4 regions of the Lysinibacillus sp. F12 genome follow, and region 3 is predicted to be linked to each of the others. Evidence: riboswitches for the same ligand, from Rfam matches in the RefSeq annotation. Region 3 holds a riboswitch; each other region holds the start of a gene.

Region 1 (7,475 bases), on a different contig from region 3:
ACAGTCACAACAATACCGGCCTTTTTTCCTAATGTTCGAAATGTATTCGTTGCTCCTAGATTACCGCTTCCGTGTTCTCGGATATCGGTATTATAAAAAATTTTACCTATCCATAGCCCTGAAGGTATAGAGCCGATTAGATAAGCACATAAAATAATAAGTCCATTGATCATAGTTGGACTCCTTTCATTCATAGTCCATCACTTGGTACTAATAGTTTGTAACAAGTATTTTACACTTTTTCTTGCTAATCTACAATGTTATGAAGGAGAATTCCTAAGGAGTCTTGAATTCAATACAAAAGAAACTAAATGTAAGTTGGAGATAGGCTTTTAGACATGATTGATGAAGGCACGAAAAAAGTCTTTCTTAAAATTTAGGCAAAATGGCAATTTTGTCAATCGTTCATTCCTTTGGTAGAATAGAAGTCTAACTTTATTCATTTACATGGAATGACGCAGAAACACTATTTTGCAACTAAATAAGCTACGATGCGTCAGGTGTTTACGGATACTAGTGGTTGTCTGTCTTGCTTAAATTCCAATTTTAAGCAACTGTTGAAGATGTTTACTATTGAAATGTTTATTAAAACTGTGAGCAATTTTTAAAAATTTAATTGGACCTGTCGCTAACTATTGACAGGAAATGCTATTATTATTAGGATGAGAACATAAATAGAACATGTGTTTGTTTTTTGGAGGGGAATTTTGTTGACGAATAAACAGTCACCTAGCGTCTATAATGATGACGCTATACAAGTATTAGAAGGATTAGAAGCGGTGCGCAAACGACCAGGCATGTATATCGGTTCGACAGATGGCCGTGGACTTCATCACCTTGTGTATGAAATCGTAGATAATGCGGTGGATGAAGCATTGGCTGGCTTTGGATCTCATATTATTGTCAAGATTCACAAAGACCAGAGTATTAGCGTACGCGATTTCGGCCGTGGAATGCCAACTGGTATGCATAAGATGGGTAAACCTACTCCTGAAATTATTTTTACCGTCCTACACGCAGGTGGTAAGTTTGGACAAGGTGGTTATAAAACAAGTGGCGGTTTGCACGGTGTAGGTTCTTCTGTTGTGAATGCGCTATCAACTTTTTTAGAAGTAACCATCCATCGTGATGGGAAAAAATATCGCCAGCGCTTCGAGCATGGTGGACATCCAGTGACAACACTTGAAGAAATTGGTCAAACAAAACAAACAGGAACGCTTGTTCATTTCCTACCTGATGAAACAATCTTCTCTGTCACAAAATTTAATTATGATACTTTAGCAGAACGTTTACGTGAGTCGGCTTTTTTATTAAAGGGCTTAAAAATTGAATTAATCGATGAGCGCGAGGAAGGCAAAAATGATGTGTTCTTTTATGAGAACGGCATTGAAGCTTTCGTTGCGTATTTGAATGAAGAGAAGGATGTTCTTCATCCTGTGAAATATGTTGAGGGTATTCAAGACGATATTGAAGTAGAGTTTGCCTTCCAATATAATGATGGTTATTCTGAAACGATTTTATCGTTTGTCAATAATGTACGTACACGAGATGGCGGTACACATGAAACCGGTGCAAAAGCAGCCTTGACGCGTGTCTTTAATGAATACGCAAGAAAAATTGGCTTATTAAAGGACAAGGACAAAAACTTAGAAGGAACGGATATTCGAGAGGGCTTAGCGGCTATCGTATCTGTTCGTATTCCAGAGCACTTATTACAATTTGAAGGACAAACAAAGGGCAAGCTTGGTACGAGTGAGGCTCGTTCAGCGGTAGATAGTGTGGTGTCTGAGCAAATTTTATATGTGCTAGAGGAAAATGCTGAATTGTCAGCGTCTCTTGTGCGTAAAGCGATTCGTGCGCAGCAAGTGCGTGAGGCGGCTCGTAAAGCCCGTGAGGATGCACGAAATGGTAAGAAAAACAAAAAGGGTAGTACGATTCTGTCTGGGAAATTAACGCCTGCACAGTCACGTAATGCGGCGAAAAATGAATTATATTTAGTCGAGGGTGATTCAGCGGGTGGTTCTGCAAAACAAGGTCGTGATCGAACATTCCAGGCGATATTACCACTGCGTGGGAAAGTTATTAACACAGAAAAAGCCAAGCTACAAGATATTATGAAAAACGAAGAAATTTCAACGATTATTCATGCGATCGGTGCAGGTGTAGGTACAGATTTTGCTGTGGAGGATTCAGCCTACAATAAGGTAGTCATTATGACCGATGCTGATACGGATGGTGCGCATATTCAAGTATTGCTACTAACGTTTTTCTATCGTTATATGCGTCCGCTCATCGAGGCTGGAAAAGTCTTTATTGCGTTACCACCACTTTATAAGGTTTCGAAAGGAACTGGCAAAAAAGAAGTGATTGAATATGCTTGGACAGAAAACGATTTACAAAAGGCCATCAAACAAGTTGGAAAGGGTTACATATTACAGCGCTATAAAGGTCTTGGAGAGATGAATGCTGACCAGCTATGGGATACAACAATGAACCCTGACACACGGACATTAATTCGTGTCACTATCGAGGATGGTGCACGTGCAGAGAGACGTGTCACGACGTTAATGGGCGATAAAGTAGAGCCACGTCGTAAATGGATCGAAGCCAATGTAGACTTCGGTATGGAGGATGATGCTAACATTTTAGAAAATGAATTCATCCAACAAGAGGAGGGCCAAGCATGAGTAGTACAGAAAAGTTTCAAGATTTACCTTTAGAAGAAGTAATGGGTGACCGTTTTGGTCGCTATAGTAAATATATTATTCAAGACCGCGCGTTGCCAGATGCACGTGACGGTCTTAAACCAGTACAGCGTCGTATTTTATATGCAATGTTTACGGAAGGTAATACACATGAGAAACCGTTTCGTAAATCGGCTAAGACAGTCGGAAATGTAATCGGTAATTACCATCCGCACGGAGATAGCTCAGTCTATGAGGCGATGGTTCGTATGAGTCAGGATTGGAAAGCTCGCCATATGCTTATAGAAATGCATGGGAATAACGGTTCGGTTGATGGAGATCCACCAGCAGCCATGCGTTATACGGAGGCAAGACTTTCTGCAATTGCTGGTGAAATGTTACGAGATATTGGGAAGAAAACGGTTGAATTCGTGCCAAACTTCGATGACCAGGATATGGAACCAACTGTTTTACCAGCTCGTTTCCCTAATTTATTAGTAAACGGCTCTACAGGGATATCTGCGGGTTATGCAACAGATATTCCACCGCATGCATTAGATGAAGTGCTGGATGCTGTTTTGATGCGCTTAGACAAGCCTACTGTGACAGTGGATGAATTGATGACAGTTATCAAGGGTCCTGATTTCCCTACAGGCGGAATTATTCAAGGTGTAGACGGCATTAAAAAGGCATATGAAACAGGGCGCGGTAAAATTATTGTCCGTGCACAAGCTGTGGTCGAACCTATCAAGGGCGGAAAAGAGCAAATTGTCGTTACCGAATTACCATACGATGTGAATAAAGCGAATCTTGTGAAAAAAATTGATGAGCAACGTGTAGATAAACGCCTTGAAGGGATTGCTGAAATTCGTGATGAATCAGATCGTACAGGGTTACGTGTCGTTATCGAGCTGAAAAAGGATGTTCCTGGACAGGGGATTCTACAGTACCTATTTAAAACAACAGATTTACAAGTAGCTTACAATTTTAATATGATTGCCATTCATAATCGTCGTCCAACGATGATGACATTACCATTATTGCTGGATTCCTATATTACTCACCAAAAAGAAGTGGTCACAAATCGTTCTATATATGATTTACAAAAGGCAAAGGATCGCTCCCATATCGTGGATGGCTTAATTAAAGCCCTATCTATTCTAGACGAGGTTATTGCTACGATTCGTTCATCTAACGATAAGAAGGACGCCAAGCTCAATTTACAGGCGAAGTTCGATTTTACTGAGGTACAGGCAGAGGCGATTGTGAGCCTGCAATTATATCGTTTAACGAATACCGATATTACAGAACTCCGTCAAGAACAGGATGACTTAAACAAATTGATTGCCAAGCTAGAAGGAATTTTACAAAGCGAGGCCAAACTTGTACGCGTCATTAAACAAGAATTGCTAGATATTAAAAAACGTTTCACAGAGCCACGTCGCTCGAAAATTGAACAAGAAATAGAAGAAATTAAAATTACATTAGATGTCCTTGTTCCAAGTGAAGAGGTTGTAGTGACTGTCACGAAAGATGGCTATATTAAACGTACATCTACACGATCCCATGCCGCCTCCAACGGTCAAGATTTTGCGATGAAAGATTCCGATTACTTATTGTATGAAGCAAACTTAAATACACAACATCATCTATTGTTATTTACAAATAGAGGGAATTATATTTATCAGCCTGTTCATGAATTACCTGATATTCGCTGGAAGGACCTTGGACAGCATATTTCAAGTATTGTGCCAACAAGTGAAGATGAGTCGATTATTGCAGTCTATGGCTTTGAAACATTTGAACAGCCAAATATGTATATTTTAACTGCTACGAAAGATGGCCAAATTAAACGTTCGCCATTAGCAGATTATGCTGTGACGCGTTATTCGAAGCCAATTAAAACAATGAATGTTAAAGCGGGCGATGCAATGATTTATGCATCGTTTATAACTGATGATGCGGAACTGCTCTTAACAACTGATACGGCCTATGCCATTCGTTTCCCTATTGAAGAACTACCAGTTACTGGAGTGAAAACGGGCGGTGTTAAAGGTATTACGCTAAAAGATGGAGAAGCTTTAGTCGGGGTCAATGTCCTACAGCCAGACGAAACACAATATGTCGTTATTGTGACACAACGAGGGGCTGTAAAGAAAATGAATGTCGCAGAGGTAGAAATAGCAAGTCGTGCCAAGCGTGGACTTAAAGTCCTTACAGAATTAAAAGCAAATCCTCATCGAATTGTCGCTGTTATTCAAGCAACAGACGATGAGCAGGTTGTGATTGAAACTGAAAAAGGCATACAAGAGGTTATCGATGTCCATGCATTGACGCGCGCTGATCGCCATTCTAATGGTTCATTTAAAGTGGACATTGCAACAGATGGAGCCATCTCACATGTTTTAACGGCCAAAAAAGAACAAAAAACAAGCTAACATCATGCCCAGTCTCTATAAGTAGAGCTGGGCTATTTGTTTATAGTGGCACAACTATCCAAAATTAGCATCTTGTCATTTAAGATCAACTATGGGTATAATAAACATCGAAAAGTTCATAGCGAAAGAATGTAGGGGGGCTAGTTATGGCTAGCTGAGATTGTGTCCGATAGACACTGACCCTTTGAACCTGATTTGGCTCGTACCAGCGTAGGGAACATCTATTCAAAAAAGCAAATGTTTTGGAGATTGATTGCAATACGTCTGGGAGGAATCCTAGGCGTTTTTTTATTTTCTAAGCAATATCTTACCAACCGTATAATACGCTTTCTTCTGGTGACAACATTCATTCATGAACACTTTCATATTACAAACTGGGAGGACCTAGCATGAAAAAATGGTTATTTATCCTATTAGCTACTCTATTGACGTTAGTAGGCTGTAGCGACAAGGAGGACAAGCAGTCTGCTGATACAAAGAAAAAGGTATCAGTGGTACTCGATTGGACACCGAATACGAATCATACAGGATTGTATGTTGCGAAAAAGCTCGGTTATTTTGAAGAAGTAGGCTTAGATGTTGATATTATAATGCCAGGAGAGGCAGGAGCCGATCAGCTCGTAGCTTCTGGTAAGGCAGAATTTGGCGTGAGTTATCAGGAGGGCATTACACAGGCTCGTGTTCAGGATGTGCCACTTGTTTCGATAGCGGCCATCATCCAGCATAATACATCTGGATTTGCTTCTGTAGCGTCAAAGGGTATTACCTCTCCAAAGGACTTTGAAGGAAAAACATATGGGGGCTGGGGAGCACCTCTCGAACAAGCGGTATTACAATCATTAATGCAAAAAGAAAACGCTGATATTAATAAATTAGACATTGTCAATGCGGGAGATTTAGATTTCTTTACGATGATGAAAAAGGACATCGACTTTGCTTGGATTTATTATGCATGGACAGGTATTGAGGCAGAGCTTCGTGGGGAAAAAATTAATATGCTGTATTTAACGGACTATAGTGATCAGTTAGATTACTATACACCTGTTTTAGCAACCAATGAAAAAATGATTCAAAACAATCCAGACAGCGTCAAAGCTTTTGTTGCAGCTGCATCGAAGGGCTATGAATATGCCATCGAGCATCCGAATGAAGCGGCTGATATTTTACTAGAAGCGGCACCAGACTTAGATAAGGAGTTAGTGCATAAAAGTCAAGAGTGGTTGGCTGATAAGTATCAGGATGACGCTAATCAATGGGGGGAGCAAAAGCTTTCTGTGTGGGAAAACTATGCTAAATGGATGTCGAGTAATAAAGTGTTAGAGGGCGAATTTGATGCTAAACAGGCGTTTACGAATGAGTTCCTACCGAAAAAGGAGGCCAATTAACATGGCAAATTCATTAATCAGTGTCCAAATCATTCCAAAGACAGAGAAATACGAGGATGTCATTCCTTATGTGGATGCGGCCATTGCGGTTATTGATGCATCTGGTGTGAACTATGAGGTTCATCCCCTTGAAACAACAATGGAAGGTGAGCTTACAACGCTTCTTCAAATCATTGAAAAAATGAATGTTAAGATGGTCGAGCTAGGAGCCATTAATGTCATTACACAAGTAAAAATTTTATATCAACCAAATGGGATTACCATGGCTACATTAACGGAGAAATATCAGTCATGAAACGGGCATTACAAAAGGGAAGGACGATAATGTTTATCGCCTTCCTCTTATTCATATGGGAGCTTGTTGTGCATATCGCTGATGTTCCTTCCTGGCTCCTACCAGCACCAAGCATAATCTTAAAGGAAGGCTTTCAATCATATCAAACGTTTCTGCCACATGCCCTGGCTACTGTGGAATTAGCTTTACTTGGACTTGCTATTGGGGTTGGCTGTGGTCTAACCGTGGCGATTGTTTTGCATCGTTTTACTTTCATTCGGTCGTTATTTTATCCGATTCTCATTATGTCGCAAAATATACCCATTCTTGTATTGGCGCCGTTACTTATTATTTGGTTTGGCTTTGGCTTATTACCAAAGCTCATCATTATTTGTCTAGTATGCTTTTTCCCTATTGTCATTGCGGCAATGGACGGTTTTCGTCAAACAGCACCCGAGTTAAAGCATTACTTCGAAATGATTGGAGCAACGAAGGCCCAAACGTTTTGGAAATTAGAATGGCCACATGCCTATCCGGCAATTTTCTCGGGCATAAAAATTGCTGCTACCTATAGTGTAATGGGAGCAGTTATTGCGGAATGGCTTGGTGCAAAAAAGGGAATAGGCGTATACATGACCTTAGCACAATCTTCCTTCCGTACAGATCGAGTGTTTGTCGCCATTTTTGCGATTGT
Region 2 (7,475 bases), on a different contig from region 3:
ATCTAGATGAGCATTATAAAAAAGGTGTCATCCGTATTAGTTTTGGTGCACATAACACAGCCGAAGATATTAAAAAGTTTAAACAAGTATTAGCAGAAGTAATGCTAGAGCTTAAAGGAGAAATAAAGTAATGATTTGGAAAGAAATTTTAATTCGATATGGTGAACTTTCTACAAAAGGTCGCAATAAGATGGATTTTATCCGCCGTTTACGTGAGAATATCCGTCATGCTTTTGCAGATTTAGGACATCTTCATATTCGTACCGAACGTGATCGAATGTTTATTGCAATAGAGAATGACGCACAAATGCAAACACTTGTAACAGGTTTGCCTAAAATTTTTGGTATCCAATCATTTAGCCCTGTTGCAGCGTGTGAAAAAGATATGGAAAGTATGAAAAAACTTGCGATTACGATAATGGAAACATTTAAAGACCAGCCATATACGTTTAAAGTGGAAGTGAAACGTACTGATAAAACCTTCCCATTAGAATCACATGCGATTCAGCGGGAAATTGGTGGATATGTTTTACCTCAATTTAACAATTTATCGGTGAAAGTGAAGCAACCAGATATCGAGTTACGTGTAGAAGTCCGTCATGATGCAACCTATATGATGGCGCAAGTCATTCCAGGTGCAGGAGGAATGCCTGTAGGATCAAATGGGAAGTCATTGTTAATGCTTTCAGGTGGTATTGATAGTCCTGTTGCAGGTTATTTAATGATGAAACGCGGAGTCCGTTTAGAAGCTATTCACTTTTTTAGTCCACCCTATACAAGCCAAAATTCATTAGAAAAAGTAAAAGTGCTTGCAAATGAGTTAACGAAATTTGGTGCTAATATTCGTTTGCACGTTATTCCTTTTACTGAAATACAAGTATTGATTAAAGAGAAAGTACCATCTAATGTATCAATGACAACAACTCGTCGTATGATGTTAAAGGTTGCTGATCAAGTACGTGAGGAAATCGGAGCTCTTGCGATTGTCACGGGAGAAAGCCTTGGACAAGTAGCGAGTCAAACACTTGAAAGCTTAACGGCTATAAATGCAGTAACGAATACGCCTATTTTACGACCATTAATTTCATCAGATAAATTAGAAATCATTGAGTTAGCTGAACAAATTGGCACCTATGAAACATCTATTCAGCCTTTCGAGGACTGCTGTACAATCTTTACGCCTGCTAGTCCTAAAACAAAGCCTAAGCTCGAAAAGGTTGAGCATTACGAAAGCTTTTCTGATTTTGATGAACTTATAGCACGTGCTGTCAAAAATCGTGAGGTCTATATTTTCCCTAAGAAAGAAGAAGAGCAACAGCAAGATAAGTTTGCTGATCTTTTATAAATCAAAAGTTCAAAAACCGTCTCAAATAGCCTATTTGAGACGGTTTTTTTTGTATAGTTCGGCAGATGCCAATAGAGGTACAATTTACCTTTATTTTTTTTGTATTAAAAATCTAATAACGCACATTCTATATTCACAAGGAGGTGAGAAACATGGCTTCAAACAACAACCGCAGTTCAAACCAGCTTGCAGTACCTGGTGTACAACAAGCACTTGATCAAATGAAATACGAAATTGCACAAGAATTTGGTGTTCAATTAGGGGCTGACGCTTCAGCTCGTGCTAACGGTTCCGTTGGTGGTGAAATCACTAAACGTCTTGTACAAATGGCAGAATCTCAATTAAAGGGTATGCCAAACAACAACCAATAAATGCTAAATAAGCATTTATAAACTTAAAACCAGTGACCGTAAAAGGCACTGGTTTTAGTTTGTTTAAAGATCATCTTTTTATGCGATTTAAAGACTTAAATATGGATACTGTTTGTTCAATATCCTCACTTTCACAGAGAGCAGAGATAACAGCAACTCCATCAGCACCAGCTTGAAAAACAATATCAGCATTTATCCCATTTATACCACCTATAGCCACGATAGGTAAGTTAGGCTGTAATTTGGAAGCCTTCTGTAAAAAATTGGTGCCACATGGTGGCTGTGCATCACTTTTAGATGTTGTGGCAAAAATAGGGCCGATACCTACATAATCAGCATGATGATCAATAGCTATTTGTAGTTCCTCCTGCGAATGTACGGAAACGCCAAGAATCCGGTTCGCCATTTTTTTCCGTGCAATGGCAATCTGTTCATCATCTTGTCCAATATGGACACCATCAGCACCAAGTCGTACTGCTAGATCCACGTCATCGTTAACAATAAACGGCACATGGTAATGTTGACATAATTGTTGACACTGGCGGGCAAATTGCTCATAAGCTAGTCCTGTTAATGCGTAAGGACCTTTTTCACGTAATTGAAACATGGTTATGCCAGCCCTCAGCGCTTTTTCGAGAACAACTAACGGCTCTTGATGGGAAACATTGCTTGTACCCATAATAAAATAAAGCTGTAAATCCTCACGTTTCAACTAACTTCACCTCGCAGGCACCATTATGCAGCCGATAAGCAAAATGATTTGTAGGGCCATGACCATTACCAATGGCTAAATCATGCATAATAGCTAATTGTATAAATTTTTTAGCTTCAATAACAGCTTTTTCAATTGTCAAACCTTGAGCAATAAAAGCAGTGAGAGCTGCTGAAAATGTACAACCTGTACCATGTGTGTTTTTCGTTGGAATACGAGGAGACTGCATGGAAAAATATTTGTCATTTTTTATAAATACATAATCAATCGCATATAACGAATTGGGGAGATGCCCACCTTTAATGATGACACAGTGAACACCTAGTTGGAAAAAGCATTGAGCGACCTTCTCCATATCAGAGAATTGATTTATTTTTCTTCCAGTAAGTGCCTCTGCTTCTGGTATATTTGGTGTCACAATTGTAGCAAGTGGTAGTAAAGAAATGCGCATGGCTTCAATAGCCTCTTGCTGCAATAAGTTTTCTCCACCTTTTGCAATCATAACTGGATCAACAATTAGTGGGATTTTTAAATCCTGTAAAATGTGTGCGATTGTCTGAATAATATCCGAGGAATAAAGCATCCCCGTTTTAATCGCAGCAATCGAAAAATCTTCTAGTAATGCATGAAATTGTTTTTCAACAAAATCAACTTCAATTGGGAAAACCCCTGTTACACCTCGTGTGTTTTGAGCAGTTAAAGCTGTAATAACTGAGGTACCGAAAACCCCTAATTCCTGGAATGTTTTTAAATCAGCCTGAATACCAGCGCCACCACCACTATCTGAGCCTGCAATTGTCGTTACAATATGCATGAAGCCTCACCCTCCTTTGAAAGACGATGAAGGGCATTTAGCAAAGCAATTTGAATATCCCCGATATCCTCTGTAAAGGCTGATGCTAGCTCAGCTGCTTTTTTGTAGTAAGTGAGGGTTTCCACTAATTGACTGTATGGATCTTCTCCTGAACAGTAGGCGGCTCCACATATAGCACTAAGTAAACAGCCTGTACCAGTGACTTCTGTCATTTGTGAATTTCCACCAGTTATCCATTGGCTCTGCACACCGTCTGTCATAAAATCATGTTCGCCTGTAACAATGACTATACAGTTGTAGCGTTGAGCCAATAATGTTGCTTCTGTTTCTATGTCAATAAATCCATCACCACTATCAACACCTTTTTGTTGCCATTCCACATTCACTAATGCCGCAAGTTCTCCCTTGTTACAGCGTATGACCGCAAATTGTATGTCTGTAAGTAATAGGTGTACGGTTTCCTTGCGATAAACTGTGGCACCTGCGCCAACTGGATCTAATATAACAGGAATACTAAGGGTATTTGCCTTTTTTCCTGCTAACAGCATCGCTTCCTTTGTTCGATCATTCAGTGTACCAATATTGATTAAAAGAGCTTCTGCAATGGCGACCATTTCTTCTACCTCATGGCTGTCATCAGCCATGACAGGAGAGGCACCTAATGCCAATAAGCCATTTGCTTGGAAATTAGCCACAACATAATTAGTTATACAGTGTATAAGCGGTTGTTGTTGACGAATCGTTTGAAAAATCATTTTAGTCCTCCTTCATGGGTGGACGTAAGCACGCAAAAAAGGCTCTTTTGTGTAAAAATGCACGAAAAAGAGCCTTTCATCTGAAAAAAAGATGTTCATTGCTCCCTACGTCAGTATTAACTAACAGGTTCAAAGGGTCAGGTTTTACCTTCTCAACTCTTTATGAGTCCCCCTGCAATCTTGCTTTTAGTTGACCAAAATGTACCATACTTTTCATATGTATTCAATAGCAAGTTTTCCTATCAACAAAACGTGACTGATGCCATATAGGTAAGTATGATAGTTGTCATGACTTTACTCAAATCAAGTGTAAACCATTGAAAATTCTAAGAAAGGAGTATAATGTGTCTTATCAAAAGGGGGCATTTGCCATGAAAAGACAAGAATTAGTAGCACCAGAATGGTATAACATAACTGATGAATTTGAAAAATATGCTAAGGATTCAACTAAAAATGCATTGATAATTTATGAAGAGCATTCTGATGTACAATTTATCACCTACGCACATTTACTTGAAAGAGCGAATCAGGCGGCACATGTCTTTACAAAAAATGGATTAACTAAAGGTGATGTCATTTTAGTGATGGTACCACGCTCAGTAGAAGCATACATTGTCTATATTGCTGCATTAAAAGCGGGTTTAACAATCATTCCAAGCTCTGAAATGCTAAGAACAAAAGATATTGAGTATCGTATTCATCATGCCGATGCTAAAGCAATTGTGGCCTTTGAGCCTTACATTCAGCAATTTGATCAAGTAGAAAATTTACAAGAGGTGCAGCTATTTGTTATTGGAAATGCTCATGAGCCATGGCAGCCATTGTTAGATATAATGCGAAAGCAACCAACAACTTACATAAGTTCTACACCAACAAAAAGTACAGACCATGCATTTTTAGCTTATACAAGTGGCACAACAGGAAATCCGAAAGCTGCAGTGCATACGCATAGCTGGGGCTATGCACATTTACGGACAACAGCTCCTCATTGGCTAGGAGTACAAGAAAATGATATTGTATGGGCAACCGCAGCACCAGGATGGCAAAAATGGATTTGGAGCCCGTTTCTCGCCATTTTAGGCAGTGGTGCCACTGCTTTTGTCTATAAAGGAAAGTTTGATGCGGCAACCTATTTAACATTGCTTGAAAAATTTAAAATGAATATCTTATGTTGTACACCGACTGAATATCGTTTTATGGCAGCACTTGACAATTTACAGGAGTATGATATCAGTTCAATTCGACAAGCTGTTTCAGCAGGTGAGCCCTTGAACAGTGAAGTTATAAAAAAATTCGCGGATACTTTTCATCTACAGGTGCGAGATGGTTATGGTCAAACAGAAAATACCTTACTGGTAGGGACTATGGTAGGTATGGAGGCAAGAGTTGGTTCGATGGGGAAGCCTACCCCTGGCAACACCGTTGAAATTATAGACGATTTTGGTGAGCCAGTAGCTATAGGAGAAGTAGGTGATATTGCCGTTCATCGAGAAACACCTGCACTCTTTAAAAGATATTTAAATGATCCAGAACGTACAAATTTACAATTTCGTGGTGATTGGTATATAACAGGGGATCGAGCTTATAAAGATGCGGACGGCTACTTTTGGTTTGAAGGACGCGGGGATGATGTCATTATTTCCTCAGGTTACACAATTGGACCCTTTGAAGTGGAGGATGCGTTGATGAAGCATCCGACTGTGAAAGAGGTTGCTGTCATTGCAAGCCCTGATAGAGTTCGCGGGAACATCGTTAAAGCATTTATTATCCTGCAGTATGGTGTTAATGGTGATCAAGGGCTTATTCAAACCCTTCAAAATCATGTGAAATCATTAACAGCACCTTATAAATATCCACGTGCTATTGAATTTGTTACAGAGTTACCCAAAACTGCATCTGGTAAAATTAGACGTGTCGAATTAAGGCAACAAGAAATAAAAAAATGTATACAATAATCATTTCCTAGGAAATAATGTCGAAAATCAGAGTTCATCAAAGAAATGAACTTTGATTTTTTTTGTAATTTTAGGTAAGGTATTATGAGGAAATAAATAGAATAAAACTAATTGCATATTATTGCAAAAAAATGAAACTAATGAGCAAGTCATACGTATTACGTCATAAGGAGGCGGAAAGAGATGAATGTTAAAAGGTGGGTTGCATTAATAGTAGCAGGTGTTCTTTTACTGTTTTCATTGGGGATTAATACCATTTTTGCGCTATTTAAAGCAGATTTCCTAGGTAATTTTGATAGTTTAATGGCAGGAAATAACTTAGATGTATATGAAAATGTAATCGAAGGGGATAATTTTGATAAAAGGATTGCCTATTTAAAGGTGGATGGCACGATCCAAGATATTGGCTCAAGTTCACTATGGCAGCCTGTTGCATATGATCATCAATTTTTCCTAGAACAATTGGATAGTATTTTGTACGATGATACGATTGAAGGAATTGTTTTAAGTGTTAACTCTCCTGGTGGAGGGGTAAAAGAATCTGCTGAAATTTATAAAAAGCTGTTAAAAATTAAAGAAGAAAGACAAATTCCAATTTATGTATCAATGGATTCAATGGCAGCATCTGGTGGTTATTATATTTCAGCTCCAGCAGACAAAATATTTGCACATCGTGATACAATAACAGGCTCAATTGGTGTTATCATGCAATCTATTAATTATCAAGCATTGGCTGAAAAAGTCGGTGTCAAATTCGAAACGTTTAAATCTGGTGAGCATAAGGATATGCTAAGTCCAATGCGTGATGTGACACCAGAGGAACGTGCAATGATGCAGGATATGATCAATGAAACATATGAAGAATTTGTGGATATCGTTGAACAAGGACGTAATATGTCAGAAGCCGATGTGAAGAAAGTGGCGGATGGCCGTATTCTTGGTGGTACAAAAGCACTTGAAGCTGGTTTAGTCGATGAAATTGGCGACGAAGAAGCTGCCATTGCAGCCTTACGCGCCGATTTTGGACTAGAAGATGCTGTATTATTTGAATATGCTTATGATATGGGCGGATGGCAATCATATGTTGGGATGAAAATTGGCTCCATGTTCGGTCCTTCAGCAGAGGAAAAAATGCTAATGAAAATTATGACAGATTACAATGCACCTAAAATGATGTATTTATACGGGGAATACTAAGGAGGGAGTTCAATGACAAACAATGAAGTTGTTATGCAAGGTTCACCCTCAATGGAAAATAACTTTTTTAACAATGGCACGGAAGATTTAGCAAGGCAAAAAAACTACACATTAAAAACAGCAGGCTTTTGGATTCGATTGTGGGCATTTTTATTGGATGGGTTTATTGTGTCTGCTGTAGTTGGAATACTCTTTAATCCTATCTTTTATTTAATGGATTGGTCCTTATCAGAATCAGTTTGGTATGCTCCAATCTCCATTATTTCAGCGGTTCTTTATTATAGTTATTTTGTCCTTATGACAAAATTCTTTGGTCAAACGCTAGG
Region 3 (7,475 bases):
ACAGATGTATGGATGCTCTTTTTAGCACGTTTTTTAGGTGGCCTTGGCTCTGCATTTGTAGCACCTCCTATTATGGCTTTTGTAGCAGACGTGACAACTTATGAAGAACGCGGAAAAGGAATGAGTTTGTTAGGAGCTGCTATGTCTTTCGGCTTTATGATTGGCCCTGGAATTGGTGGTTTCCTTGCAAAGGTTAGCTTACATTTTCCATTTTTCATGGCGGGAGCTGCCGCCATTTTAGCGGCTATTTTATCTTACTTTTTATTACCATCTACAAAGCCAAATACTGCGCAAAATAGACAAAAGCAAGATAATCTGGTAAAACAGATGGCTCGCTCTGTACATATGCCTTATTTTGTTATGTTAATTATTATGATGGTATTCTCATTTGGGATTGCTAACTTCCAAACGACCTTATCACTATTTGTGACAGAGAAATTTAATTACTCACCTGGCGATATTGCCATCATTTTAGTTGTTGGTGGTGCGTTTGGGGTAATTGTACAAATGTTTATTATTACGCCACTCTTTAAACGGTTTGGTGAAATGAAAGTAGTTTTGGTCAATTTATTTATTGCGGCCGTTGCTATTTTCTTAATATTATTTGTTTCTGGTTTTGCACTAATATTAGTTGTTGCAACCATCTTCTCTACGGCGACAACGTTGATTCGTCCAGCTGTTAATACTCTCATATCAAAACTTGCAGAAAAAGAGCAAGGATTCGCAGCCGGCTTGAATAATGCCTATATGAGTCTAGGAAATATGATTGGACCCGCTTTGGCTGGTTTTTTATTTGACTGGAATATGAACAGTCCTTATATTTTTGGTGCCATTATCTTATTAGCTTGCTTCTTCCTTGCCCTGATTTGGACATTGAAAAAGGCGCCTCAGCTTATGCATCCAGATTCACATTAATAGGTAACTCTTATTGACTATTTATTGAAATATGTTACACTTCTAAAAAATAGAAAAATACTTACCACTAGGGGAGTCTTCTAAAGGCTGAGACGTATATGGTTATATACGGACCCTTCGAACCTGATCTAGTTCATACTAGCGGAGGGAAGTGGCGCTTCTTGCTATTTTCAGTGTATAAGCAAGGCCGCTTCCTGTCGTTTGAAGGAAGCGGCTTTTTTCATTTTCCTAGTGGCTAAAATGAAAAGGAGTACACCTAACATGTCTATTAGAAAATTAACAATTATGGCTTTATTAGTAGCGATTGCTATTGCAGGTTCTACTTTTATCTCCATTCCAACTGGGATTGCTCGTGCTTATCCGGTGCAGCACGCTATTAACGTAATAGGAGCCATTATACTTGGACCCGTATCTACAGTTGTAGTTGCCTTTGTTACGGCCATTATTCGAATCCTTACAGGGACAGGCTCTCTTTTAGCCATTCCTGGTAGTATTATTGGTGCATTATGCGCAGGGCTTGCCTATAAATATAACGGTAAAATTTGGTTTGCTGGTTTGGGTGAAGTGATTGGCACTGGTCTTCTAGCATCACTTGTAGCAGTGCCCTATGCAAAGGTACTAATGGAAACTTCCGTAGCAGCCTTGTTTTTTATGCCTGCCTTTTTAATATCAAGTACAATTGGAGCAATTTTAGGCATTTTAGTAGCTAGCAGTTTGCGAAAAACGGTGCTAGTAAGATATTTTAATCCTACTCTCTTTATTAAATAGTGTCGTGGAAGGATTTCTTTTTCCATGAATGTACAAAAAGCAGTGCGAAATTCGCACTGCTTTCATCTAAACTAAATTATTGGCGTTTTTTCATACCCTTTAATAGTTGTGCTACATTCGTGTCTTCTGCTTGTACAGGGAGATCCTCTACCAGTTGCTCCTTTTTCTTCGACTTCGTTAGGAAATTCCAGCCAAAGCGCCTTATTGTTATATCAATAAAGAATAAGAGCATACCTGCAAGGAGAAGCCATGTGGCAATGTTTTGACGATCCGCCCCTTGCTTTGTAAAGTCACGGAACACTTCTTGTGGTTCTTTTAAAACAGCACCACCTGTTTGTTCGGTTATTTCTTCTATTAATTTATCATTAACAGGAAGAAGTTCATATTCAGCGCTGTAAGGAACACTTAATCCCGCCTGATAAATCGTTTCCTTTTCATCAGCGATACGGAAGAAGATTAACCCCGGCTCAGCTTGTACCACAGCTCGCACCTGAGAGGCTGATATAGTTTCAAGCTGTGTGTCTAGCTCTTCACCCGCTTCATTAACAGCCACAATATCTAAAAATGCTGCTTCATTTGTAGGGTCTGTAATCATAAAGGATCCATCTGATTCTACTCTTACATCGTAGGCAACGTCATTATAACTTGGGAGCATTTGCGAAATAAGCGTTTGCCAAAATGTGCCCCAGTCCTGCCATCTTGCCCAGTCTCCTGACCACTTTCCTGTTGAATCAGAAGTAAATGCGAATGTTTTGCCAAGACCGTATTGCCATTGTGCTAATACTGGATCTTCCTTTTCGCTTTCAGCCACGACGGTAGCACCCTGCTTTGCGGTTGTTCCAATATAAGCATTCATTTGTGGAACGCCATTGGCAAATAGCGTATTCCATCCCCCTGCATTATACAGTACAGGATAGAATGGATTATCTTCAATGTACGTACGGGAAATCATGGCCGTTTCACGAGATAAAATGGACGGAATAGTTTGCTCATCGATAACATTGTAGAAACGTCCACTCCCCATCTCACTCAGAGCTTCCAATAAGTTTGCATCCGCGTCTTGACCAATAGCTACTGTCGATAAGGTTATTCCGTTATCTTTTCCTTGTTCAATTAAATCGTCATAATTTCCTGGCTGCGATTGTCCATCCGTTAAAAGAATAATATGCTTACGTTGCAGTTTCATATCTGCTAGGTTTTCATATGCTTTTGCAAGTGAACCATAGATTTCTGTTCCGCCTCCTGGTGTAACGGATAAAATGGTATCCACTGCCTCTTCTTTATTATTCAAAGGTCCAGTCTCTATAATTTCCCAAGGACGATCATCAAATGCTATAAATCCTAATGTATCTTCATCACGTAGCATTTCAACTGATCGTGCAGCCGCTTCCTTTGCAAGCTCTAGCTTGGATCCTGACATACTGCCAGAACGGTCTAGTACAATGACAAGTCCTAGTGAAGGTAATTGTTCTTTCCCCTTTATCTCCATTTCAACAGGTAATAAAGTTTCAATTGGTGTTTTAAAATAACCACCTAAACCAAAGCTATTTTCTCCACCCACCATTGCAAAACCAACACCAAAGTTTTTGACTGCTTGCTCTATCACACTCATTTTTGCCTCACCGACTAAATGTCCCGGTACATTATCAAAAATAATGGCATTATATTGCAAATAACTGGAGAGTTCATTTGGCAAGCTTTCAGGTGATTTTACATCATAGCCTATTGATTGCTGACCAAGTGCCGCCGCTATTGGTGAAGCTGTTTCATAGCCATTCACAATGAGTAAATGTGGTTCGCTTTGTACCATTGTGACACTTGTTAATTTATTGTTTTCAAATATTGCGTCCTGTCCTACTTGAACAACGGCTTCATATTTCACCAGCCCTTCACCAGTCGCTGCATGTTTATAGGTAAACATATTCGTTCCTTCGGCTAGCTCGACTCCCTCACGATGAATCAGTTCATCATTTTCATATAATAATAGCTCGCCTTGTCCAGCTGTTGTTGCATGCACTTCTGTTACCAGTTGTTGTTGCTCACCTACATAGGCAACTTGTGGGGACACAAAGCTTTTTAATGAAACATCATTCACAACAGGCTGACTGAAGGGCACAACATCCACACTAATATTGGAGCCTTTAAACTTCGTGGCGAAATCTAAAGCACTTCCCTTTGTCTCATTGCCATCTGTTAATAGCACAAGGCGTGTTGCTTTTTTCGGATCTATAATACCTGTGGCAAGTTGCAGGCTTTGTTCTATATTCGTTTGATCAGTAGCCTTTATTTCCGTAAACTTTGGTACTTCCTTTAATGTTTTAGTCATAATGGCTTCTGTTTGTAATGTTGATGAGAATGAATACAGCCCTGCAAGCTGTTCATCTTTTTTCGATTGTAAACTATCCTGTATAAACTGTACCATCTCATCTTCAGTCCCATTCATGGAAGCTGAGCGGTCAACTAGATACACGATTTGTTCTTCTTTTATAGGTAATAAAAGATACGGCCCTGCCAATGCGAAAACTAAACAGCCTACCGCTAGCATGCGAATCATAAGTACGAAAGCATGACTCTTTTTTAGTCGCTGTCGTTCTCGCCAATAGGTCCAACCAAAATAGATGAGTAATGGAAGTAATAGCAACAATATGAATGGCATATCAATTCGTAAATCCACGACGTCGTTGCACCTCCCACTCTAAAACAAGTAAAACTAAAATAATAAGAATTAGCCAAGGGACAAAAGAAGCCTTCGAAATCTCAGCCTTTCCGTTATCAGAAATATCCCCTAATGTATAGCTTGTTCCTTGCTCAATAACACGTTCTTGCGCCTGCAATTGTACAATAAAATGTTTTTCTTCATTATTAGAACGCACAAAATAGATGCCAGGTTTTGTTGGCGCAGTTAGCATACCATCCGTAACCAATGATAGAAATTCATCTTCTTGTGAATATACGCTCCAGTCTTCCTGCGCTAAAGCTACTGCTCTTTGTTCATTTGGTGTGAAAATACCGAGTGAACCAATGGATTCTGATAACTGCTGTTCAGTACTCCATAAGAATAACGGGAATGATGGGTGTAGTGGCCAATCCGTATCTGCAATATCTGCTAAGACGACGATATCCCCTTTAGGAGAGCGCTGTATAAACGGCTTTACTCCAACAGTAGCGATAGTTTCATAATTTGTAAATCCAGGATACAAGGCGCTAACATAAACATCTTTGAGCTCACTAAAAGCAAATAAAGCATCACTTTTAGTACTTACTATGCCACTTACCTCTACTTTTTCAGCATCATCACGGCCAAATAACACAAGAGGTTTGACCATCTTTTCCAGCAATTCAGCTTGATTAGTGATCACCGTGGCATCCTGATTGTCTACTACTTGTAAAGGCGGAACGATTTTCACACCCGTACTTACGGATTGAAATCCTTTTTGAATCAATTGATGCATGCCCTGATCAACCACAATTTTTGAAGTAGCCGTTTGTAGTAAAACCGTTTGTTGATTATCTACGTCATAATCATCTTGCGCATCAATAATCGCTGTCATCGATTTTTCTACAGGTAACTCCTTGAAGGTTTTTGTTATCGCTTCCTTTGGAGGAACAGCGATATTCTCAGCTACTAACTCTTTACCCTCTTCATTTAGTAATGCTAGTGTGACCTTTTGCTCGTTGTCTGTATCATTATGAAGCTGCACAAGCGCCATTGTAGCCTGTCCATCTGTTGTTGCAGCAAATCGAGTAATAGCAATATTTGTTAAGTCCTTCGCAGCACCTCTTACTAGCCATTTAACGGAGTCCTTATTCATAGGTAGTTGTTTTTTATCGAGTGCATCTGTAAATACATAGATGGAAGTCGGTGTATCTCCTACAAATGCTTGTGCCACATCTAGCGCCTTATCCATTTCTGCCGTTTCATAGGTTACTTGTAAGTCTTTAATACCTTTTTCGATTTCTTTAACATTTGTCTCTTGCTGCAAAATCGCTTTTGGTGCTGAACCAGTCGTAATTAACGTGACTGGTCTCCCATTTAATTCATCTATAAGCGTCAGCATTTCCTGTTTATGTGTGTCAAAGGTAGATTGCCCCTTACCAGCTAACATTGTTGCAGAAGTATCCACAATAAATATAGTTTGCTCACCAACAATCGTTGATTTTTTCACATAGGGATTCATGAGTGCCAACACAAGAAGCAACAATGCTAGTAACTGTAAATAAAGTAGGGCATTCTTTTGCAAATGCTTTAAATAAGGAGATACCCGTGTTTCCTGCATAATCTCAGACCAGAAAAGTGTTGAAGAGACCGGCTGATCTGTATATTTTTTTCGAAAGAAATAATAGAGTAGGACAATGACCGGGATGATGGCCGTCCAGCTAAACATAATTTGACTAAAGCCCAATACGGCTCACCTCACCTAATCCAATGTGCTTTTAATAATTGCTGAAAGATTGCCTGTTGCAAACCATCTTCCACCTTCAATTGTAATTTTCGAATGCCGAAACGACGACAAATAGCTTCAAACTCTTCTTCATGTAATAAACGTCTTGCATGATAGGTTTCTAGTACTTTAGTGGACATTGTCACATTGACTTCATTACCTGTTTCACGATCAAGAAGACGCACATCCCCTGAATAATTTGGTGATAGTTCTTCTTCCGTCACTATTTGTAGTATACGTACATCGCCAGCATAGCGTGGTAGCCTTTTTAAAAGTTGCTCCCATTCTTCAATTGACTCTAGACCATCTGTAACAATAAATAACACTGTACTATCCTTTGGTAAAGCCTTTAAGGCACCCTGTGCAAAAGGATTTGAATAACTCGCTTCCTCTATATCTGTTACTATTTGTAAAAATGCTCGGCGATACATGGCGCCCTTGCGACGAAATGGAGGCTTCGTTTCATCTTGTAAAAATGAAAAAGATAAACGATCGTCTCTACCAAGTACCATTAAACCAAGGGATGCCACTATTTGACGAGCAAAAGTCCACTTGGCATCCATGCTCATTGATTTTGTGGTATCGAGTAGGATGTGTACGCGCATTTCTTGTTCATCTAAAAATCTTTTAATAAAGTATTTATCCGTTCGGGCAAAGACGTTCCAATCCACTTGTCGTACATCATCACCTAAATGATATTCTCGAAAATCCGAAAAATCGAGGGATGCCCCAAAGCGCTGTGAACGATGCGAGCCTTTATGCTGCCCGCGTAGCTTGGAGGCAGTAGCTACTTGAAAACGACTGATTTTCGCTAACCAGTCTTCGGGCAATAAGTAGTTGGCTGTCACTTGCTAACACCTTGTTGAACCTTTTCTAAAATAACATCAATGACATCATCTGCTGTTTTTCCTGAAGCCTCCCCTTCATAGTTCAATAGCATCCGATGACGTAATACAGGTTTTGCTACTGATTTAATATCAGCCACTGAAACATGGAACCGACCATTCATCAGCGCTCTAGCTTTTGCTAATTTTATTAAACTTTGCAAACCACGAGGTCCACTGCCATACATCGCATATTGCTTGACCTCGTCCAGAGCATCAGATCTTTCTGGGTGCGTTGCCACTACTAAATCGGTTGCAAATTCAAGCATTTCATCAGCAACCAGCACTTCCTTCACCATTTGCTGGGCTTCTATTAGAGCCTCTGTATTCATCAGTTTCTGTAAGCCAATTTCCTGAGCACCTGTCGTTCGCTTCATAATTTCCATTAGCTCATTTTTTTCCGGATAGGGGACAAGAATTTTACAAAGGAAACGGTCCATCTGTGCTTCAGGTAACGGATATGTGC
Region 4 (7,475 bases), on a different contig from region 3:
ATTGCTACGATTCGTTCATCTAACGATAAGAAGGACGCCAAGCTCAATTTACAGGCGAAGTTCGATTTTACTGAGGTACAGGCAGAGGCGATTGTGAGCCTGCAATTATATCGTTTAACGAATACCGATATTACAGAACTCCGTCAAGAACAGGATGACTTAAACAAATTGATTGCCAAGCTAGAAGGAATTTTACAAAGCGAGGCCAAACTTGTACGCGTCATTAAACAAGAATTGCTAGATATTAAAAAACGTTTCACAGAGCCACGTCGCTCGAAAATTGAACAAGAAATAGAAGAAATTAAAATTACATTAGATGTCCTTGTTCCAAGTGAAGAGGTTGTAGTGACTGTCACGAAAGATGGCTATATTAAACGTACATCTACACGATCCCATGCCGCCTCCAACGGTCAAGATTTTGCGATGAAAGATTCCGATTACTTATTGTATGAAGCAAACTTAAATACACAACATCATCTATTGTTATTTACAAATAGAGGGAATTATATTTATCAGCCTGTTCATGAATTACCTGATATTCGCTGGAAGGACCTTGGACAGCATATTTCAAGTATTGTGCCAACAAGTGAAGATGAGTCGATTATTGCAGTCTATGGCTTTGAAACATTTGAACAGCCAAATATGTATATTTTAACTGCTACGAAAGATGGCCAAATTAAACGTTCGCCATTAGCAGATTATGCTGTGACGCGTTATTCGAAGCCAATTAAAACAATGAATGTTAAAGCGGGCGATGCAATGATTTATGCATCGTTTATAACTGATGATGCGGAACTGCTCTTAACAACTGATACGGCCTATGCCATTCGTTTCCCTATTGAAGAACTACCAGTTACTGGAGTGAAAACGGGCGGTGTTAAAGGTATTACGCTAAAAGATGGAGAAGCTTTAGTCGGGGTCAATGTCCTACAGCCAGACGAAACACAATATGTCGTTATTGTGACACAACGAGGGGCTGTAAAGAAAATGAATGTCGCAGAGGTAGAAATAGCAAGTCGTGCCAAGCGTGGACTTAAAGTCCTTACAGAATTAAAAGCAAATCCTCATCGAATTGTCGCTGTTATTCAAGCAACAGACGATGAGCAGGTTGTGATTGAAACTGAAAAAGGCATACAAGAGGTTATCGATGTCCATGCATTGACGCGCGCTGATCGCCATTCTAATGGTTCATTTAAAGTGGACATTGCAACAGATGGAGCCATCTCACATGTTTTAACGGCCAAAAAAGAACAAAAAACAAGCTAACATCATGCCCAGTCTCTATAAGTAGAGCTGGGCTATTTGTTTATAGTGGCACAACTATCCAAAATTAGCATCTTGTCATTTAAGATCAACTATGGGTATAATAAACATCGAAAAGTTCATAGCGAAAGAATGTAGGGGGGCTAGTTATGGCTAGCTGAGATTGTGTCCGATAGACACTGACCCTTTGAACCTGATTTGGCTCGTACCAGCGTAGGGAACATCTATTCAAAAAAGCAAATGTTTTGGAGATTGATTGCAATACGTCTGGGAGGAATCCTAGGCGTTTTTTTATTTTCTAAGCAATATCTTACCAACCGTATAATACGCTTTCTTCTGGTGACAACATTCATTCATGAACACTTTCATATTACAAACTGGGAGGACCTAGCATGAAAAAATGGTTATTTATCCTATTAGCTACTCTATTGACGTTAGTAGGCTGTAGCGACAAGGAGGACAAGCAGTCTGCTGATACAAAGAAAAAGGTATCAGTGGTACTCGATTGGACACCGAATACGAATCATACAGGATTGTATGTTGCGAAAAAGCTCGGTTATTTTGAAGAAGTAGGCTTAGATGTTGATATTATAATGCCAGGAGAGGCAGGAGCCGATCAGCTCGTAGCTTCTGGTAAGGCAGAATTTGGCGTGAGTTATCAGGAGGGCATTACACAGGCTCGTGTTCAGGATGTGCCACTTGTTTCGATAGCGGCCATCATCCAGCATAATACATCTGGATTTGCTTCTGTAGCGTCAAAGGGTATTACCTCTCCAAAGGACTTTGAAGGAAAAACATATGGGGGCTGGGGAGCACCTCTCGAACAAGCGGTATTACAATCATTAATGCAAAAAGAAAACGCTGATATTAATAAATTAGACATTGTCAATGCGGGAGATTTAGATTTCTTTACGATGATGAAAAAGGACATCGACTTTGCTTGGATTTATTATGCATGGACAGGTATTGAGGCAGAGCTTCGTGGGGAAAAAATTAATATGCTGTATTTAACGGACTATAGTGATCAGTTAGATTACTATACACCTGTTTTAGCAACCAATGAAAAAATGATTCAAAACAATCCAGACAGCGTCAAAGCTTTTGTTGCAGCTGCATCGAAGGGCTATGAATATGCCATCGAGCATCCGAATGAAGCGGCTGATATTTTACTAGAAGCGGCACCAGACTTAGATAAGGAGTTAGTGCATAAAAGTCAAGAGTGGTTGGCTGATAAGTATCAGGATGACGCTAATCAATGGGGGGAGCAAAAGCTTTCTGTGTGGGAAAACTATGCTAAATGGATGTCGAGTAATAAAGTGTTAGAGGGCGAATTTGATGCTAAACAGGCGTTTACGAATGAGTTCCTACCGAAAAAGGAGGCCAATTAACATGGCAAATTCATTAATCAGTGTCCAAATCATTCCAAAGACAGAGAAATACGAGGATGTCATTCCTTATGTGGATGCGGCCATTGCGGTTATTGATGCATCTGGTGTGAACTATGAGGTTCATCCCCTTGAAACAACAATGGAAGGTGAGCTTACAACGCTTCTTCAAATCATTGAAAAAATGAATGTTAAGATGGTCGAGCTAGGAGCCATTAATGTCATTACACAAGTAAAAATTTTATATCAACCAAATGGGATTACCATGGCTACATTAACGGAGAAATATCAGTCATGAAACGGGCATTACAAAAGGGAAGGACGATAATGTTTATCGCCTTCCTCTTATTCATATGGGAGCTTGTTGTGCATATCGCTGATGTTCCTTCCTGGCTCCTACCAGCACCAAGCATAATCTTAAAGGAAGGCTTTCAATCATATCAAACGTTTCTGCCACATGCCCTGGCTACTGTGGAATTAGCTTTACTTGGACTTGCTATTGGGGTTGGCTGTGGTCTAACCGTGGCGATTGTTTTGCATCGTTTTACTTTCATTCGGTCGTTATTTTATCCGATTCTCATTATGTCGCAAAATATACCCATTCTTGTATTGGCGCCGTTACTTATTATTTGGTTTGGCTTTGGCTTATTACCAAAGCTCATCATTATTTGTCTAGTATGCTTTTTCCCTATTGTCATTGCGGCAATGGACGGTTTTCGTCAAACAGCACCCGAGTTAAAGCATTACTTCGAAATGATTGGAGCAACGAAGGCCCAAACGTTTTGGAAATTAGAATGGCCACATGCCTATCCGGCAATTTTCTCGGGCATAAAAATTGCTGCTACCTATAGTGTAATGGGAGCAGTTATTGCGGAATGGCTTGGTGCAAAAAAGGGAATAGGCGTATACATGACCTTAGCACAATCTTCCTTCCGTACAGATCGAGTGTTTGTCGCCATTTTTGCGATTGTCTTGCTAAGCTTATTGTTGTTTAGTAGTATCCGCTTGCTTGAAAAATTAATGGTAAAGGGGAGAGGTTATCATGCTCAGCATTCAAAACATCGCTAAATCCTTTGACAGTCTACATGTACTTGACCATGTTTCCTTTGATGTCAAGGATGGTGAGTTTGTGGCCATAGTAGGACCATCTGGCAGTGGTAAGAGTACCCTTTTTCAATTAATTGGTGGGGTCTCTTTGGTTGATCAAGGGACGATTTTATTAAATGGAGAGGAGATTCAGCAAAAAAGAGGCGCAATTGGCTATATGCCACAGCAGCCTTGTTTACTTCCTTGGCGTACTATTTTAGAGAATGTAACAATTGTCGAGGAATTACAGCAAAATCCAAATGTTGAACGTGCAAAAGGTTGGCTTGAAAAGGTGGGGCTTGCTTCCTTTAGTCAAGCTTACCCATACGAGCTCTCGGGAGGGATGCAACAACGTGTGTCTTTTATCCGTGCCATTGTCAGTGATAAACCTATTTTATGTCTAGATGAACCATTTTCTGCGCTTGATGAATTTACAAGACTGGAAATGCAGGCATGGCTCCTATCCATTTGGGAAGAGCATAAAAAATCTATCTTATTCGTCACACATAGTATTGAAGAGGCCCTCTTTTTAGCCGATCGTATAATTGTTTTATCGAAACGGCCTGCAACAGTGAAAAAAGAAATGATTGTGCCATTTGAGCGCCCCCGCAAAGAAGAAATTCGTCATTCTGCCACATTCACAGCCTTGAAGCAACAGTTATTCACGTATTTACAGGAAGAAAAGGGGGATTTGAATGTTGATTGATGCCCATATTCATTTAGATCAATATAAGGACGTGGAAATACCTTCATTATTGGCAGAAGTAGAGGCATTAATTGCGGTAAGTATGCAGTTGTCCTCCTGTCAAAAGACGTTGCATTTAGCGAAGGTCTATCCCAAGGTGAAGGCGGCTTTTGGGTTTCATCCTGAACAGCCTTTACTGGATGAAATAGAAGAGAAGGCTTTATTTGATTGGATTCGCGCGCATCGTGATAACATGGTAGCGGTTGGTGAGGTCGGTTTACCCTATTATTTAAGGCAAGAACAAGCCTTGGATGTTCGTCCATATGAGGCTTTATTGGAACGATTTATCGTATTGGCTAAGGAATTGGGCAAACCGATTGTGTTGCATGCTGTATATGAGGATGCTAGCATCGTGTGCGATTTGCTAGAAAAGCATCAGCTTTGTCAGGCTCATTTCCATTGGTTTAAAGGGGACGAGGCAGTCATGAAACGCATGATTCGGCGAGGTTATTTTATCTCTATTACGCCTGATGCATTGTATGAAGAGGAAATTCAACAGCTAATTCAAATCTACCCGATTGACTTAATGATGGTAGAAACAGATGGCCCATGGTCGTTTGAGGGACCTTTTACAAATAAACCAACGTCTCCGTGGATGATGCATTCGACGATTGAGGTGATTGCAGCCATCAAGGGATTGTCTATTCAGCAAGTGGCTAAAATTATCACTCAGAATACAAAAAACTTTTATCGACTTTAAGGTAACGTGGCAATTGCCACTTATGTTTTCTACAATAATAAAAGCAGTATAGGATATCAATTAGTTATCCGTATACTGCTTTTTATGTTTAGTAAAATCATGCATCAATTTCTCTGTTTTTGTTTTGGTGGTGCGTTCATGTGTGCTGAAGGAATTGGATTGGCGATTTTTCTCTACATCCTTGCCAGCAGTTCTTTTTATATGCATCCGCTTCTTTTTCGCCCTAGATTGAGCCATTTTCATTCCCTCCTTTTAACAATTATAGTAACGAAAATGAATGAAAAAGTAAAACCTCGTAAGCAAGAACTTACGAGGTTTATGAAATCGATTTAGTGAGATACGTCCTGTACAGAAATACCTGTGTTTGCTTTAACGTCAACTTCACGATATTTTGCATCATCAGTTTCTTTAGAAAGTAATGTGCCGATGAAACCACCAAGGAAACCAAGCGGTACAGAGATTAGGGCAGGGTTCGTTAACATAATTAACGGATCACCAACAAAAATCGCCTTGCCTTCAACTGGATTCCATACGTTTGGTGACATAGCTACTAATACTAATGCAGAGATTAAGCCTGTTAACATCGCTGTAACAGCACCAGCTGTATTAAAGCGTTTCCAATAAATTGTGTAAATAATAACTGGAAGGTTAGCGGAACCTGCAATACAGAATGCTAAAGATACTAAGAATGCAACGTTTAATGTTTGTGCACCAAGAGCTAATAGAATAGATATTACAGCGATTGTAATGGAGCCAATACGAGCTGCAAGAACTTGCTCTTTTTCAGTAACTTTACCCTTTTTAATGATTTGACCATAAATATCATGTGATAGGGCAGAGGCACCTGAAAGGACAAGGCCTGCTACTACCGCTAAAATTGTTGCGAATGCTACCGCACAAACGAATGAGAATAGAATGTCGCCTCCTAGTGCTTCTGCAAGAAGAGGGGCTGCCATATTACCTGCAGCGTTAGCCGCAATAATATCTTCTTTTCCAACGAATGCTGCTGCACCGAAACCTAAGAAAATGGTTAAAACGTAGAATATACCTACAATCCAAGTTGCCCAAATAACAGATGAACGAGCCGTTTTTGCATCTTTTACTGTAAAGAAACGCATTAAGATATGTGGAAGACCCGCAGTACCTAATACTAATGCAATTAACATTGAAATTGTGTCAAGTCCCTCTGTATATTTTAGACCAGGATTTAAATAAGCAGCACCATTATCAGTCACTGTAGACATTTCCTTGAACATTGTTGCAATACTGAAGCCAAACTCTTTTAATACTAAGAATGAGATAATCACTGTACCTAGCATTAAAAGACAAGCTTTAATAATTTGAACCCATGAAGTCGCTGTCATACCACCGAATAATACGTAAGTTGTCATCATGAAACCTACGATCAATACAGCTACCCAGTAGTCGATACCTAAAAGTAATTGAATAAGTGCTCCTGCACCAACTAGTTGTGCAATCATGTAGAATAAAACAATGGTAATAGTGCTTAAAGCAGCTGTTCCACGTACTTTCGCATTATTGAAACGCGCTGTAATCATGTCAGCTAAAGTGAACTTTCCAAGGTTACGTAATGGCTCAGCAACGATGTATAATACCACTAAGTAAGCGACTAAATAACCAATAGAGAAGAAGAATCCGTCAAATCCAAATAGTGCTACTGCACCTGCAATCCCTAAGAAAGAGGCTGCCGATAAATAGTCACCTGCGATAGCTAGTCCATTTTGCCAGCCTGTTAAGCCCCCACCAGCTGTATAGAAGTCACTTGCAGAAGAAGTTCGTTTAGATGCCCACCATGTGATAACTAATGTTAAACCAACAATGGCTACAAAGAAGAATATGGCTGTAAAGCTCATTCCGTTATTCATCGGTGGCCACCTCCGTTCTCGTATTCTGCGATAATTGCTTTAGCTTCTCTGTCAAAGCTATTTGCTTTAGCTACATATAAATGACATAACCCCCATGTCATAATGAATAGCCCTGCGGAATAAATCCACACCCAAGTAATTTCCCCAAATGCCTTTTGGTGTAGAATTGTTGTGTACGATGTCAGAATTGGTAACAACATGTAGGCCAATAAAAATATGGCAGTCATAGACCAAAGAAAAGAGTTCTTTCTACGTACAAGAGACTTAAACGATTCTTGGTTTGCAATTGCATCATAGTCAATCACGACACCTTTTTTTGCTTGATTGTTCGCCATTAACATTCCCCATTTTGTGTATATTTTTTCTGCCTTAAGACTTGATTTTGCTAGTTTAGTGAATTCACATTCTCA

What was found. Region 3 has a riboswitch for thiamine pyrophosphate ahead of thiW (energy coupling factor transporter S component ThiW). Riboswitches for the same ligand answer to the same signal wherever they lie in the genome.
Region 1: another riboswitch for thiamine pyrophosphate. It lies ahead of AC3CH7_RS08370 (ABC transporter substrate-binding protein); the one in region 3 lies ahead of thiW (energy coupling factor transporter S component ThiW).
Region 2: another riboswitch for thiamine pyrophosphate. It lies ahead of thiM (hydroxyethylthiazole kinase); the one in region 3 lies ahead of thiW (energy coupling factor transporter S component ThiW).
Region 4: another riboswitch for thiamine pyrophosphate. It lies ahead of AC3CH7_RS17460 (ABC transporter substrate-binding protein); the one in region 3 lies ahead of thiW (energy coupling factor transporter S component ThiW).

What each region holds. Positions count from the first base shown of each region.
Region 1 is NZ_JBYMLP010000002.1:274,384-281,858, reverse strand. Features, by position in the region: gene plsY (glycerol-3-phosphate 1-O-acyltransferase PlsY) at 1-173, opposite strand, end outside; gene parE (DNA topoisomerase IV subunit B) at 711-2,687, shown strand; gene parC (DNA topoisomerase IV subunit A) at 2,684-5,122, shown strand; TPP riboswitch at 5,246-5,356, shown strand; gene AC3CH7_RS08370 (ABC transporter substrate-binding protein) at 5,512-6,507, shown strand; gene AC3CH7_RS08365 (thiamine-binding protein) at 6,509-6,802, shown strand; gene AC3CH7_RS08360 (ABC transporter permease) at 6,799-7,475, shown strand, end outside.
Region 2 is NZ_JBYMLP010000002.1:1,232,280-1,239,754, reverse strand. Features, by position in the region: gene AC3CH7_RS13200 (cysteine desulfurase family protein) at 1-131, shown strand, start outside; gene thiI (tRNA uracil 4-sulfurtransferase ThiI) at 131-1,345, shown strand; gene AC3CH7_RS13190 (alpha/beta-type small acid-soluble spore protein) at 1,498-1,716, shown strand; gene thiE (thiamine phosphate synthase) at 1,787-2,428, opposite strand; gene thiD (bifunctional hydroxymethylpyrimidine kinase/phosphomethylpyrimidine kinase) at 2,418-3,242, opposite strand; gene thiM (hydroxyethylthiazole kinase) at 3,230-3,997, opposite strand; TPP riboswitch at 4,083-4,181, opposite strand; gene mbcS (acyl-CoA synthetase MbcS) at 4,369-5,952, shown strand; gene sppA (signal peptide peptidase SppA) at 6,136-7,149, shown strand; gene AC3CH7_RS13160 (RDD family protein) at 7,162-7,475, shown strand, end outside.
Region 3 is NZ_JBYMLP010000001.1:1,214,268-1,221,742, forward strand. Features, by position in the region: gene AC3CH7_RS06130 (MFS transporter) at 1-915, shown strand, start outside; TPP riboswitch at 975-1,082, shown strand; gene thiW (energy coupling factor transporter S component ThiW) at 1,177-1,683, shown strand; gene AC3CH7_RS06140 (VWA domain-containing protein) at 1,760-4,357, opposite strand; gene AC3CH7_RS06145 (vWA domain-containing protein) at 4,341-6,086, opposite strand; gene AC3CH7_RS06150 (DUF58 domain-containing protein) at 6,098-6,973, opposite strand; gene AC3CH7_RS06155 (AAA family ATPase) at 6,970-7,475, opposite strand, start outside.
Region 4 is NZ_JBYMLP010000003.1:706,468-713,942, reverse strand. Features, by position in the region: gene parC (DNA topoisomerase IV subunit A) at 1-1,266, shown strand, start outside; TPP riboswitch at 1,390-1,500, shown strand; gene AC3CH7_RS17460 (ABC transporter substrate-binding protein) at 1,656-2,651, shown strand; gene AC3CH7_RS17455 (thiamine-binding protein) at 2,653-2,946, shown strand; gene AC3CH7_RS17450 (ABC transporter permease) at 2,943-3,716, shown strand; gene AC3CH7_RS17445 (ABC transporter ATP-binding protein) at 3,691-4,440, shown strand; gene AC3CH7_RS17440 (TatD family hydrolase) at 4,430-5,179, shown strand; gene AC3CH7_RS17435 (hypothetical protein) at 5,240-5,416, opposite strand; gene AC3CH7_RS17430 (solute symporter family protein) at 5,509-7,053, opposite strand; gene AC3CH7_RS17425 (DUF485 domain-containing protein) at 7,062-7,400, opposite strand.